2 linked regions of the Nitrobacter winogradskyi Nb-255 genome follow. The protein of the gene in region 2 interacts with the protein of the main gene of each other region in a pairwise test. Links are inferred from orthologs where the notes say so. Each region holds a gene or a part of one and is shown on either strand. Other genes may lie near its edges.

Region 1 (6,653 bases), 1.9 Mb from region 2 along the record:
CACCGGAAAGCGCTCGTTTGCCGCGATGGTGCCCGAGAACGCCTACGGCAATGTCGTGGAGGCGGCCTTCAAGCAGACGGTTGGCCGTCGCGGCGGGCGGATCGCCGCATTCGAGAAATACGGCTCCGATCGCGCCAGCGCCGCGCGGAACGTTGCACAGTCGCTCCGCTCGGCCGACGCGCTGCTGATCGCCGATGATGGCGATACGGTGGTTTCGGTCGCCGCCGCGCTCACGGCGGCGGGCGCGAATCTGCGCAACGTCCAGCTTCTCGGCACCGGGCTGTGGGACAATCCTCGCGTGTTCTCCAGCACGACACTGCACGGGGGGCTCTATGCCGCTCCAGATCCGGCGGGCTTCCGCGCCTTCGCAGGCCGCTACCGCACCAAGTTCGGCGGTGAGCCGGTGCGTACGGCGACCCTTGCCTATGATGCGGTCGCGCTGGTGGCGGCTCTCGCCCGTACTCAGGGATCGCAGCGCTTCGCGGCGGAAACGCTGACCAACGCCTCCGGCTTTGCCGGCATCGACGGCTTGTTTCGATTCCGTTCCGACGGCACCAATCAGCGCGGCCTCGCCGTCATGCGCGTCGCATCCGGCGGCGGCCAGTCAGTGGCAGGCTCGCCAAAAAGTTTTGGCGCCTGATCCGGATTGTTATGAAGCGCGGTCTTCACGCCAACCGGTATCCAGCCTCGGGTCAAGCTCGAGGACATGCTCCGCTCGAAAAGGCTATAGCCTTAACTTTTTGATCGAGCATGATCCCGAAAACCGGTTTCCAATTTTCGGGATCATGCTCTATGCGGCGAGATCGGCCACCACGGCATCGAGGACGGGGAAGCCATCCTGCGTGACGCGCAAACGGCCGTCGGTGCTGATCATGATCGCGCCTTCGTCACGGAGGATCGCGATGCGCCGGGGATCAAGAGAGCGGCCCGACAGCGCCGCGTAGCGCCGCGGATCGATGCCCTCGCGCAAGCGCAGTCCCATGAGCAGGAATTCGTCGGCGCGCTCTTCGCTGTTCAACGGGTCATCGGCGACAATTCCGTTGCCGTTCGCCTCGACGCGCATGAGCCAGGCTTCGGGCCGCTTCTCGGTGGCGATGGCGTGCCTGACGCCGTCGATGTCGAGGCGACCGTGCGCTCCGGGGCCGATGCCCGCATATTCCTGACCGCGCCAGTAGACCAGATTGTGCCGGCATTCCGCGCCCGGCCGCGCATGGTTCGAGATCTCGTAAGCGGGCAGGCCATGACGCGCGCAGACGTCCTGCGTGACGTCGTACAAGTCTCGCGCCATCGCCTCATCGGGGGTCTTGAGCTTCCCCGCCGCATGCAGGTCGAAAAACGGCGTCCCCGCTTCGATCGTCAATTGATAGAGCGACAGATGCTCCGCCGCCTCCGAGATCGCGCGCTGCAACTCCCCGGCCCACATCGCCGGTGTCTGGTCCGGACGCGCATAGATCAGATCGAAGGAATAGCGATCGAAGACCGAGCGCGCGATCGCAACCGCATCCTGCGCCTCGCGCGCCGTGTGCAGCCGACCGAGCGCCTTCAGCGAGGAATCGTCGAGCGCCTGCACCCCGAGCGAGACCCGATTGACGCCCGCGGCGCGGTAGCCGCGGAATCGTGTGGCCTCCACGCTGGTCGGATTGGCTTCCAGCGTGACCTCGACGTCATCGGCAACGCTCCAATGCTTTCCGATTGCGTCGAGAATGGCGCCCACGGTCTGCGGCCGCATCAGGGACGGCGTGCCGCCGCCGAGGAAAATCGAGGACACCGTGCGTCCGCGCGAGCGGGCCGCCGTGGTCTCGATCTCGCGCGCGAAAGCCCGTGTAAAGCGTTCTTCATCGATCGGCGCGTGGCGCACGTGACTGTTGAAATCGCAATACGGACACTTCGACAGGCAGAACGGCCAGTGGATGTAAACGCCGAACGCAGCGGCCGGATCAGCGGGGCTCAAGGGCAATCTCCGCCAGTTTCACGAATGCGCGGGCGCGATGCGACAGGCCAAGACCGCGCGGCGGAAGCCCATGCTTCTCGATGCCGGCCATCTCGCCGAAGGTGCGGCCGTGCCCGTCCGGCAGAAATACCGGATCATAGCCGAAACCGGCCGTGCCCCGCGGCGGCCAGACCAGCGTGCCGTCCACGCGGCCTTCGACTTCCTGGAGATGGCCGTCCGGCCACGCGACGCAGAGCGCCGAAATGAAGTGAGCCTTACGCTGGTCCGCGCTGGTCGCGCCGCGCTCCTGCAGAAGGCGCTCGATCCGCGCCATCGCCGCGGAAAAATCCGCAGGTTTGCCGGCCCATCGTGCGGAGTGGATGCCCGGCGCGCCGTCGAGCGCATCGACGACCAGGCCGGAATCATCGGCAAAGGCCGGAAGCTTTGCGCTCAGGGCAGCAGAGGTCGCCTTGATCCGGGCATTGGCGCGGAAATCCTCGCCTGTTTCCTCAGGCTCGTCGAGACCGAGTTCGCCCGCGGAGACCGCTTCGACGCCATAAGGCGCAAGCAGCTCGCGGATCTCGGCGAGCTTGCCGGGATTGTGGGTGGCGATCACGAGCTTGCCGGCGATTCGACGATGCATGACCGATCGGACTTCAGCTTCTTGTTCTGAAAGGTTTTCCTGACGCGACGGGAAGCCCGCTTCGCTGGAAAACGCGACAGGACGCAAGTCCTGCGGATGAACCGCGCAAGCGGCGAATCACGCCACCGCCATTTTCTGCAAATCCACCAGCCGCGCGACCCCTTTTTTCGCCAGCGCCATCAGCGCGAGAAACTCATCATCGGAGAAAGGCACCTTTTCGGCGGTTCCCTGCACCTCGATGATGCGTCCTTCGCCGGTCATCACGAAGTTTGCGTCTGTATCGGCTTCCGAATCCTCGGCATAGTCTAGATCGAGGACAGGCGTGCCGTTGTAGATGCCGCAGGAGATCGCCGCGACATTGCCTCGAAGCACGCCGGCCTTGAGCATGTTGCGGGCCTTCATCCAGTTGACGCAGTCGGCCAGCGCGACCCAGGCGCCGGTGATCGACGCGGTGCGCGTGCCGCCGTCGGCCTGAATGACGTCGCAATCGATCGTGATCTGGCGCTCGCCGAGCGCCTCGAGATCGACCGCGGCCCGCAGGGAACGGCCGATCAGGCGCTGGATTTCGACGGTCCGGCCGCCCTGCTTGCCGGCGGAGGCCTCGCGCCGGGTCCGCTCCAGCGTGGCGCGAGGCAGCATTCCGTATTCGGCCGTCACCCAGCCCCGGCCCTGGCCCTTGAGCCATGGCGGCAGCCGCTCCTCGAGCGTCGCGGTGACCAGCACATGGGTATCGCCGAACTTCACCAAGCAGGAGCCTTCGGCGTATTTGACCACGCCTCGTTCCAGCGACACGGCGCGCAGTTCATCCGGTGCACGACGGCTAGGTCGCATGGGAACCCCTCCAGCAATTCATGAGAATCTTCGTGCCGTGCTTTTAGGGGTGGGGAGCCGCACCGGCAAGGGTCAGACTTGCAATTGCTCTCAGAACCGCAATTGCCCAAAGCCTGCTTGTAACTGGTGCGAGGGAGAGACAGATTAGAAGCGGTCTCAGGCACGACGAACATTATGCGCGGGAGATAATAGCGTTGGCCCATCACGATCCGATTGGTCTGATTGCACCGAACGCCGGGCTTGCCCAGTTGAACGAGCGCTCGCGCGACATTTTTCGCCAGATCGTCGAGAGCTATCTTGCAACGGGCGAACCCGTGGGCTCCCGCAACATTTCCCGGCTGATCGCGGTGCCGCTCTCTCCGGCCTCGGTCCGCAATGTGATGTCCGATCTCGAACAGCTCGGGCTGATTTACGCGCCGCACACCTCGGCCGGGCGCCTGCCGACCGAGCTCGGCCTGCGTTTTTTTGTCGATGCCCTGATGCAGGTTGGAGATCTCACCGAACCGGAACGCCAATCGATCCAGAGCCAGCTCGCGTCGGTCGGCAAGGCGCAATCGGTCGAGGCCGCGCTGGAGGAAGCCTTGACGCGGCTGTCCGGATTGACCCGGACGGCGGCGGTGGTGCTGACGGCGAAATCAAACGTGCGCTTGAAGCATATCGAGTTTGTCAGGCTGGAGCCCGACAAGGCGCTGGTGGTGCTGGTCGCAGAAGACGGACAGGTCGAAAATCGCGTGCTGACGCTCCCTTCCGGCGTTCCGGCCTCAGCGCTGACGGAAGCATCCAATTTTCTGAATGCCCGGATTCGCGGCCGGACGCTCGCCGAGGCCCGGCTCGAGCTGGAAACCGCGCTGGCGCAAAGCAAGGCGGAGCTCGATCAGCTCACACAAAAAATCGTCGCGGCCGGAATCGCGAGCTGGTCCGGCGGCGACAGCGACGACCGCCAATTGATCGTGCGAGGCCACGCCAACCTGCTCGAGGACCTGCACGCGATGGAGGACCTCGAACGGGTGCGGCTATTGTTCGACGACCTTGAAACCAAGCGCGAGGTGATCGATCTGCTTGGCCGCGCCGAGCGCGCCGACGGCGTGCGGATCTTCATCGGCTCGGAAAACAAGCTGTTCTCGCTGTCCGGATCATCGACGATCATCGCACCCTACAGCGATGGCGCCGGTCATATCGTTGGCGTTCTCGGCGTGATCGGACCCACCCGGCTGAACTACGCGCGCGTGATCCCGATGGTGGACTACGCCGCGCGCATCGTCAGCCAGATGCTCGGCAGGTGAGCCGGACCCGCCACGCTTGATTTTTACGCCTGAACCACGATATCCCGCACGACCATTCCTTTCCATTCGAGACAATTGCGAGAAGGCTGCGTAATGACCGATTCCGACGGCAAAACAGACAAGTCCGGCGAACCGGCTGCGGAGGTCGAGCCGGTGGTATCCAAGCCGTATGTCATGCCGGACGATCCCGAGGACGATGCGCTCGACGCGCTGAACAAGCAGCTCGCAGAGGCGAAAGATCGGACGTTGCGCACGCTGGCGGAGATGGAGAATCTGCGCAAGCGTACGGCGCGGGAGGTCTCGGACGCTCGAACCTACGGCATCTCGGGCTTCGCGCGCGACGTTCTGGAGATCGCCGACAATCTGCAGCGCGCGCTTGATGCGGTGCCGGCGGACGCTCGCGCGGCGCCAGATCCCGGCCTGAAAGCCCTGATCGAGGGCGTGGAGCTGACCGAACGCTCGCTGCACAACGCTCTGGAAAAGCATGGCGTGAAAAAATTTGATCCGGCGGGCGAAAAATTCGATCCCAACGTCCATCAGGCCATGTACGAAGTTCCCGATCCGTCGATCCCCGTCGGCACGGTCGCCCAGGTCATTCAAGCCGGCTACATGATCGGAGAGCGGGTGCTGCGCCCGGCGCTGGTGGGCGTTGCGAAGGGCGGAGCCAAGGCGGCCGCGCCGGAATAATGGCAGCGCGCGTCGGATCAAGATCACGGAGCCACGCTTCTGATTTGAATCAGAAGCGTGAGAGGTTAACGCGGCCGGATACCGTCACGAACCGCGCGGAAGCGCGGAAAAACGTCCGACCATTCGCTCCGCGGCGTGCTTCCGATCAGACGCATCGCCGTTTTTCCGCTGCCGAACACGAGCCACTGCACCACGGTTACCGGCGTATTCGTTCGCGTGTTGGTGCCATCGATTCGCGTTTCGAAGCCGGGCGATCCGTTGATCCGGATCGGCTCCGACATGGTGATGCGTCCCTCACGCAGGTTCGGGATCGTGGCTGCGACGTCGCGCGCGAACCGGCTCCGATCATCCGGCCGCTCCGGGACCGAACCGATCGGGCTGATGATGATGAAGGCTCTGCTGTCGATGTTGTTTTCCGTTTCCGCATCGGACAACAGGATGACGGCTCCCGGCGTAAGCGTCCGGATCAATTTGAAGGAGCTCAGTTCGCTCAGCTTGAAGGGCAGCAGGCCCAGTTGCTCCTCGAGCGGGACTTCCTTGCGCAGGGCGACCGTTGCGAACATCTTCTGCACGGCCTCATCGGAATAGATCTTCGCGACATTCTCCGGCACCTGCGCCGCGACGTATCCGGAAAAGGTGCCGCCCGAAATCACCATTGAGTAGCGCCGGACATTGTCTTCACCGTTCTTGGCGGATTCGACGATGAAATAACCCTGCCCGCTCGCGGTCTCGAGACCTTGCGGCTTTGGACCTCGGGGGTCGACGGCGTTCGACTTCGCGACAGTTTCCACGTCTCTAAAAGCGGCGGCGGGGAGTTCGGCGACGACGACCTTGACGCGCTGATCCGCGGTCTCAAAACCCGGAAATGTCTTCGCGGGGTTGAGGCCTATCAGCGGAACCAGCCCGATCCGGCTGCCCGGCGCATAGATCACGTCGCTGGCGAGGGACGGATTGGCGCCGCTCAGCAGGCAGAGAATGGCAAATACGTGCAGAAAATGTCTCATGCGCGCTTATCTGGATTTGCATTGAGGCCGTTCAATGATCGTCAGGCCAGCGGTCCGGGAAGATGATTCAGATGATGCATTCTACGAAACCTGACTGCCGCATCAAGCGCATCAGCCGTCGGCGCAGGGCACCGCCAGCCGTCTTCACCATGGCCCAAGACGACTGGGCCGGCTAGGTTAATTATCGGCTTGTCCGGATCGTCCCTGGCTGACAGGGACGCAAAAGAATTGCGTTTTCAGCCGGCGGATAGATGTCCGGTCCTTGCGGCCCCCAC
Region 2 (6,773 bases):
ATTGAACCTCAACGTTCTGATCAAGGGCAAGATTCCGAAGGTCGTCGGCCTCGCGGAATGCCTTCGCGAATGGCTCGACCATCTGCGCGACGTGCTGTTGCGCCGTTCGGCCCATCGCAAGGCGCAGATCGAGCATCGGCTCGAAGTGCTTGGCGGCTACCTGATCGCCTATCTGAACATCGACGAGGTCATCAGGATCATCCGCACCGAGGACGAGCCGAAGCCGGCCTTGATAAAGGCGTTCAAGCTGACGGAAGTCCAGGCGGAGGCTATCCTCAATATGCGCCTGCGCAGCCTGCGCAAGCTCGAGGAAATGGAGATACGCACCGAGGACAAGGACCTTCGGGCGGAACTCAAGGGCATCAACGCCGTGCTTGGCTCCGAAGCCAGGCAGTGGGAGAAGGTCGGCGAACAGGTGCGCAACGTGCGCGACATGTTCGGCCCCAGGACGCCGCTCGGCAAGCGCCGCACCGTTTTTGCGGACGCGCCCGAGCATGACCTCGCCGCGCTTGAAGAATCGCTGGTCGAGCGTGAGCCGGTCACGGTCGTCGTATCCGACAAGGGATGGGTGCGGACGCTGAAAGGCCACGTCGAGGATCTTTCGAACCTGTCCTTCAAGACCGACGACAAGCTGGGCTTCGCGTTCTTTGCTGAAACCACGTCGAAGCTGTTGCTGTTCGCCACCAACGGAAAATTCTATTCGCTTGACGTCGCGAAGCTGCCGGGCGGACGCGGCCATGGCGAACCGATCCGCCTGTTCATCGATCTGGAACAGGACGCGGCGATCGTGTCGCTGTTCGTCCACACCGGCGGGCGCAAGTTCCTGATCGCGAGCCATGAAGGGCAGGGGTTCGTCGTCAATGAGGACGATTGCGTCAGCACGACGCGCAAGGGCAAGCAGGTGCTCAACGTCGAGATGCCGAACGAAGCGAAAGCGATCACGACGGTCGCGGGCGATCAGGTCGCGGTCATCGGCACCAACCACAAGATGGTGGTCTTCCCGCTCGATCAGGTGCCGGAGATGGCGCGCGGCCGCGGCGTGCGGCTGCAGAAATACAAGGATGCGGGCCTGTCCGACGTCGCGGTGTTCAATTCGAAGATCGGCCTGACGTGGAAGGACTCCGCGGGCCGCGAGCAGAGCTTGAGCTGGAAGGATCTGTCCGACTGGCGCGGCAACCGCGCCGACGCCGGACGCCTCGCGCACGGCCTGCCGAAGTCGAACAAGTTCGGCCGGGCGATTTGATCTCGTTAACAGATATAGCGTTTTCGAGCGAAGCATATCCTCGGGCTTGACCCGAGGATGGATACCGGTTCGCATGAAGAAAACGCGTCAAATCAGAATACTGGACATCTGAGCGGATGCCGACGATGACCGTGACGATCTATCACAATCCGTCCTGCAGCAAGTCCCGCGATACGCTGGCGATGATCCGGCAAGGCGGCGAAGAGCCGGTGATTATCGAGTATCTCAAGCATCCGCCGGACCGCTCACGGCTTCGCGCGCTGGCTGACGCCATGGGACTGCCCATACGCGGGCTGCTGCGGGAGAACGGCTCACCCTACGAGGAACTTGATCTCGGCAATCCCAAATGGACCGATGACCAGCTTCTCGATTTCATCCTGGCCCATCCGATCCTGCTTCAGCGTCCCATCGTGGAAACGCCGAAGGGCGTGCGGATTTGCCGTCCTCCCGAAAGGGTGCTCGATCTGCTGACTTCTCCCGCCGCCGGGGAAGGCGGCGAGAACACCCAGCGTTAGTTGCGGGGCGTGCACGCTTCGCGAGCGCAGAAGCCATGACCAGACGACAAGTTGAGCGCGACCGGCGCGTCGCGCTGAATAGGTAGTCGCGAATCCGCCCGCGCCTTGGCGCTAAATGCATTTGCAAATGAGTTGCAATAAAGTTATAGTTGGTCCATACGGGGTCAATGGATGTGAAAACACCTGCATTGACGCCCGAACCGGTACCGGAGCCGTCGCAGGGACCCCTTTCGACGAAGGCTGGCTGGCATTCGGAAGCGTCAGCCCGCCCAAGTCTTGAGGAGGTCCATGCGACGGTGCTGGTTCCCGCGGACGGGCACTGGCTGCGCCGCCTTTTTGCCTTTGCGGGGCCGGGGTATATGGTCTCGGTGGGGTACATGGACCCCGGCAACTGGGCCACGGACATCGCTGGCGGCTCGCAATTCGGCTACACGCTGTTATCCGTCATCCTGTTGTCGAACCTCATGGCGATCCTGTTGCAGGCGCTGGCGGCGCGGCTCGGGATCGCCGTCGGCCTTGATCTCGCGCAGGCATGCCGCGCCAGCTACTCGCGGCCCGTCAACTTCATGCTCTGGCTGGCCTGTGAGGCCGCAATCATCGCCTGCGATCTGGCCGAGGTGATCGGCACGGCGATTGCTTTGCAGCTGCTGTTCGGCATTCCGCTGATCGGCGGCGCGCTGATCGCCGCGCTGGATGCTTTTTTGCTGTTGCTATTGATGAACCGAGGCTTCCGCTTCCTCGAGGCTTTCGTGGTCGCGCTGTTGATCGTGATCGCGGTTTGCTTTGCGATCCAGATTGTCGCCGCCGCGCCGCCGGTCGCCGAGATTTTGCGCGGCTTCGCGCCGTCGCGCGAGATCGTCACCAATCCTGAGATGCTCTACATCGCCATCGGCATCATCGGCGCGACGGTCATGCCGCATAATCTCTATCTGCATTCGTCGATCGTGCAGACCAGGGCTTATCCGCGCACCAACGAGGGCCGGCGGACCGCGATCCGATGGGCGACCGCCGACAGTACGATAGCGTTGATGCTGGCCCTGTTCGTCAACGCCGCCATCCTGATCGTGGCCGCAGCGGTGTTTCACGGCAGCGGCCACACCGAGGTGGCCGAAATCGGCGACGCGTTCAAGCTGCTGTCGCCGCTGCTCGGTCTCGGCATTGCCTCGACATTGTTCGCAGTCGCTCTTCTCGCCTCCGGCATCAACTCCACGGTGACGGCGACGCTCGCGGGCCAGATCGTGATGGAAGGCTTTCTGCATTTGCGGATGCCGATGTGGGCGCGGCGGCTCGTCACGCGCGGCATAGCCATTGTGCCCGTTATCGTCGTCACGGCCATCTATGGCGACAGCGGCACCGCGCAGCTTCTGGTTCTCAGCCAGGTCGTGCTGTCGATGCAGTTGCCGTTCGCGGTGATCCCGCTGGTCCGCTTCGTCTCGGACCGGCGCAAGATGGGTCAGTTCGCGATTTCAACCGGAACTGCCGCCACAGCATGGATCGTTGCCGGCCTGATCGTGATCCTGAATGTGAAGCTGCTGGCGGACACGTTCGCCGGATAGACCGCAGCATTGGACGCAGGCTGATCTGCTCTATTCTGTCGTCTCGTGCTTCGTTTCGCCGTCAGCATCGACACGCAGCCAGCCCGTGGGCGCAAGGCGCTGCTGTGGCAGGAAGCGGCCCTTGTAATCCATCTTCCGCGATCCCTCGATCCAGTAGCCAAGATACACATAGGGCAGGCCCAGTTGCCGCGCGCGGGATATGTGATCGAGGATCATGAAGGTGCCGAACGAACGGTTCTGCTCTGAAGGATCGAAGAACGAATAGACCATGGAGAGTCCGTCGCTCAACACATCGGTGAGCGCCACTCCCACAAGATCGCCGCGTTTGTTATCGACGCGATCCGCGCCGCGCCGGCGATATTCGATGATGCGGGTCTCGACGTGGCTGTCTTCCACCATCATCGCGTAATCCAGCACCGTCATATCGGCCATGCCGCCGTGGCGATGTCTCTGGTCCAGATAGGCGCGGAATATCGAATATTGCTCTGACGTCGGCGTTGCGGCACGCAGGCTGCCGGTGATGTCGGCGTTGCGCGCCAGCACCCTGCGAGCCCCGCGCGACAACTGAAACTCATCAGCGATGACCCGTACGGAAACGCAGGCGCGGCACTGGTCGCACGCCGGACGGTAGGCGATCGACTGGCTGCGGCGAAAACCGCCATGGGTGAGCAGATCGTTGAGTTCGCCCGCCTTTTCGCCGACCAGATGGGTAAATACCTTGCGTTCGCTGCGATCGGGCAGATACGGACACGGCGAAGGCGCCGTCAGATAGAATTGCGGTGTGTCACGCGAGTGCTGGGTCACGGCGCCTTGTCAGTCTCCGAAACAGATTGAGTTCCAGCATCGCGCTCCCGAGGCTGACCGTCAATCCGGGTTGCCGCCATATCAATAGCTTCCAGATGGTTGCGCGGCGGTCGCAAGATCTGAATTGATGATGACGGTTCCCAGCAACATGTCATGCAGCATGCGGCGCCGGTTGTTGAACAGGCCGACCAGCAGAATCAGCGGCGTAAATATCGACACCGAGATCCAGAACAGGATCGCGTGCATGGCGCCGAGCACAAAGTAACTCCGCTCCCCGGACCAGGTTCGCATTTCCAGACCCATGGCCCGCATCCCGATCGTCGCCGAATGCCGGCCGCCGAGTGATGCGCCGTAATAGAAGACGGCCCAGATCAGGGAGGCGGGCGAGACCAGCCAGAACAGCGCCCATCCGAAGCCGAGCGTGATGATCCCAAGCATCGCGATGAAGATCACGCCGATGATCACGGGTATCGAAAGCACCAGCAGATCGATCAGGAACGCAAAAAAACGTCGGACCAGAACACCGCGAAACAGCTCGGGCTGCATCCAGGGGTCAAACGAGCCACGCTGGAACCCGGCGGAGTCGCCGCCGGGGGCGTTGTCGAAGTCACCATCGGGCATGTCCCATCCTCCACGGCGCTCAGCCAAGAGACCTTCCGCTTCTGATAAAGTATGAAGCGCCCTTCGAGATGGCGACGTGCTGTCGGGGTTGCAACCCCCAGGCAGGCTCAGAGGAGCGGACGGAGATCGCCGGGGAGGAGGGGACGTCAGCGGTTCTGTTTCAGCTTCTCCGCCGCCTCCGCCGCAAAATAGGTGAGCACGCCATCGGCGCCGGCGCGCTTGAAGGCGACGAGGCTTTCCATCATCGCCCGGTCGCGATCGATCCAGCCGTTGCCGGCGGCGGCCGCGATCATCGCGTACTCGCCCGACACCTGGTAGGCGAAGGTCGGCATTCCGAACGTGTCCTTTACGCGCCGCACGATGTCGAGATAGGGCATTCCCGGCTTCACCAGCACCATGTCGGCGCCCTCCGCGATATCGAGTTCGACTTCGCGCAGAGCTTCATCGGAGTTGGCGCTGTCCATCTGGTATGTGCGTTTATCTCCCGTGAGCGCCTTGGCCGAGCCGATGGCGTCGCGGAACGGGCCGTAAAACGCGGATGCATACTTCGCGGCATAGGCCATGATCTGCACATCGACGAACCCGGCCTCGTCCAGGGCTCTTCGAATTGCACCGACGCGGCCGTCCATCATGTCGGACGGCGCGACGATGTCGCAACCGGCTTCCGCCTGCACCAGCGCCTGCTGGACCAGCACCGCGACGGTCTCGTCGTTGAGGATCCTGCCGTCCTCGACCAGACCGTCATGGCCATGACTGGTGAAGGGATCGAGCGCCACATCGCAAAGTACGCCGAGGTCCGGAAACTCCCGCTTGATGGCCCTGACCGACTTGCAGACCAGATTCTTGGCGTTGAGGGCTTCGCTGCCGGAGAGGTCCCGCAAGGCGGGATCGGTATAGGGGAAAAGCGCGATGCAAGGGATGTTCAGCTCGAGCGCCCGTTCCGCGTCCCGCACGCATTCGTCCACGCTGAGACGGTCGACACCGGGCATGGAGGGGACGGGCGTCCGCCTGTCGGCGCCATCGGCGACGAACAGCGGCCAGATGAGATCGTCGGTGGTCAGAACGCTTTCGCGGACCAGGCGGCGCGCCCATTCCGCCTTGCGGTTACGGCGGAGGCGGGCGACGAGATCGAGCGGAGCGGCTGTTGCGGCATCGCGGCGGGGTCCATCCCGCATTTCAATGGGACGCCCGTATTTTATCGCCATGTTGCCGACACTCCTGAAGGCCAGAACCGAACCGGTTTTATGTAGCACCAGGAACCGGCTTCGTCACCGCGCTCATGCCCCTCGACGCAATGCAATTGATTTTATGGTTCCGGAACGCCATGAAGCGAGTTCGCACGGCTGTGTGGGTTCCGGTTATGAGCATCCTGATGTCTAAAACCTCATCGCGCGAGCAGGTCTCGCGAGATCAAGCCATGCTGGTGGCGGGAAGTCCGACGGCCCGGACGGAGACCGATGACAATCTCTGGACCGGGCGACTGGTGGTGTTTCTGCGGGTCATGGCGATGCTGTCGCTGGCCGTCGGGCTCTATCATTGGGCTCAGGTGACCGGATTCATCGGCGGCGAGGATGACGCCTTCGAAAACCAGACGGTGGCCTGGCAGGCGGCGACGGTCTACTTCGCCGTGATCGAACTCGTGGCCGCCGTGGGTCTTTGGCTGGCCACGCCGTGGGGCGCTGTCGTGTGGCTGACCACGGTGGTCTCGATGGCCGTCGTCGAACTCATGTTTCCGGTGATCTACGGCGGCAATCTGGTCATCGTCGCGTTGGAAACGGCAATGCTCATGGCCTATCTGGGGCTGGCATGGATGGCGGCGCGGGAACGGCCGCCATAGCGCGCCTATAAATGAGAAGGGCGATGAGCATCTGAGGGTACGGCAACGGACGTCGTGTTTCCTGATAGCGGCCCCCTAAAGTTTTCCGAGAATTTTTCACGGTAAGAGTTCGGTGACCCTAACGGCCCGGTTATCTGTATTGACCGAATGTTTCTAATTTGAACGACGCTGTTTCTGAATGCGACAGGAGCGGCACA

What was found.
Region 1: the proteins of NWI_RS09980 (region 2) and grpE interact in binary tests that used the Escherichia coli proteins (3 or more experiments, as listed by UniProt). The link is inferred for Nitrobacter winogradskyi Nb-255 from one-to-one orthologs.

Annotation. Positions count from the first base shown.
Region 1 is NC_007406.1:220,373-227,025, forward strand. Bases 3,836-6,577 are described here. They hold grpE (nucleotide exchange factor GrpE), read left to right. Parts: upstream 3,836-4,780; coding sequence 4,781-5,374; downstream 5,375-6,577. Other genes in these bases: hrcA (heat-inducible transcriptional repressor HrcA), read left to right, coding at 3,836-4,687; NWI_RS01025 (hypothetical protein), read right to left, coding at 5,440-6,378. Also shown: NWI_RS00995 (penicillin-binding protein activator), read left to right, coding at 1-640; radical SAM family heme chaperone HemW, read right to left, coding at 791-1,951; rdgB (RdgB/HAM1 family non-canonical purine NTP pyrophosphatase), read right to left, coding at 1,938-2,573; rph (ribonuclease PH), read right to left, coding at 2,691-3,404; more of hrcA, read left to right, coding at 3,599-3,835. UniProt on the Escherichia coli protein: Participates actively in the response to hyperosmotic and heat shock by preventing the aggregation of stress-denatured proteins, in association with DnaK and GrpE. It is the nucleotide exchange factor for DnaK and may function as a thermosensor.
Region 2 is NC_007406.1:2,093,555-2,100,327, reverse strand. The notes cover bases 1,258-4,119. They hold NWI_RS09980 (Nramp family divalent metal transporter), read left to right. Parts: upstream 1,258-1,925; coding sequence 1,926-3,314; downstream 3,315-4,119. Other genes in these bases: NWI_RS09975 (arginyltransferase), read right to left, coding at 3,345-4,118; arsC (arsenate reductase (glutaredoxin)), read left to right, coding at 1,369-1,758. Outside these bases: parC (DNA topoisomerase IV subunit A), read left to right, coding at 1-1,243; NWI_RS09970 (RDD family protein), read right to left, coding at 4,200-4,739; hemB (porphobilinogen synthase), read right to left, coding at 4,886-5,944; NWI_RS09960 (DUF6163 family protein), read left to right, coding at 6,112-6,576. UniProt on the Escherichia coli protein: H(+)-stimulated, divalent metal cation uptake system. Involved in manganese and iron uptake. Can also transport cadmium, cobalt, zinc and to a lesser extent nickel and copper. Involved in response to reactive oxygen.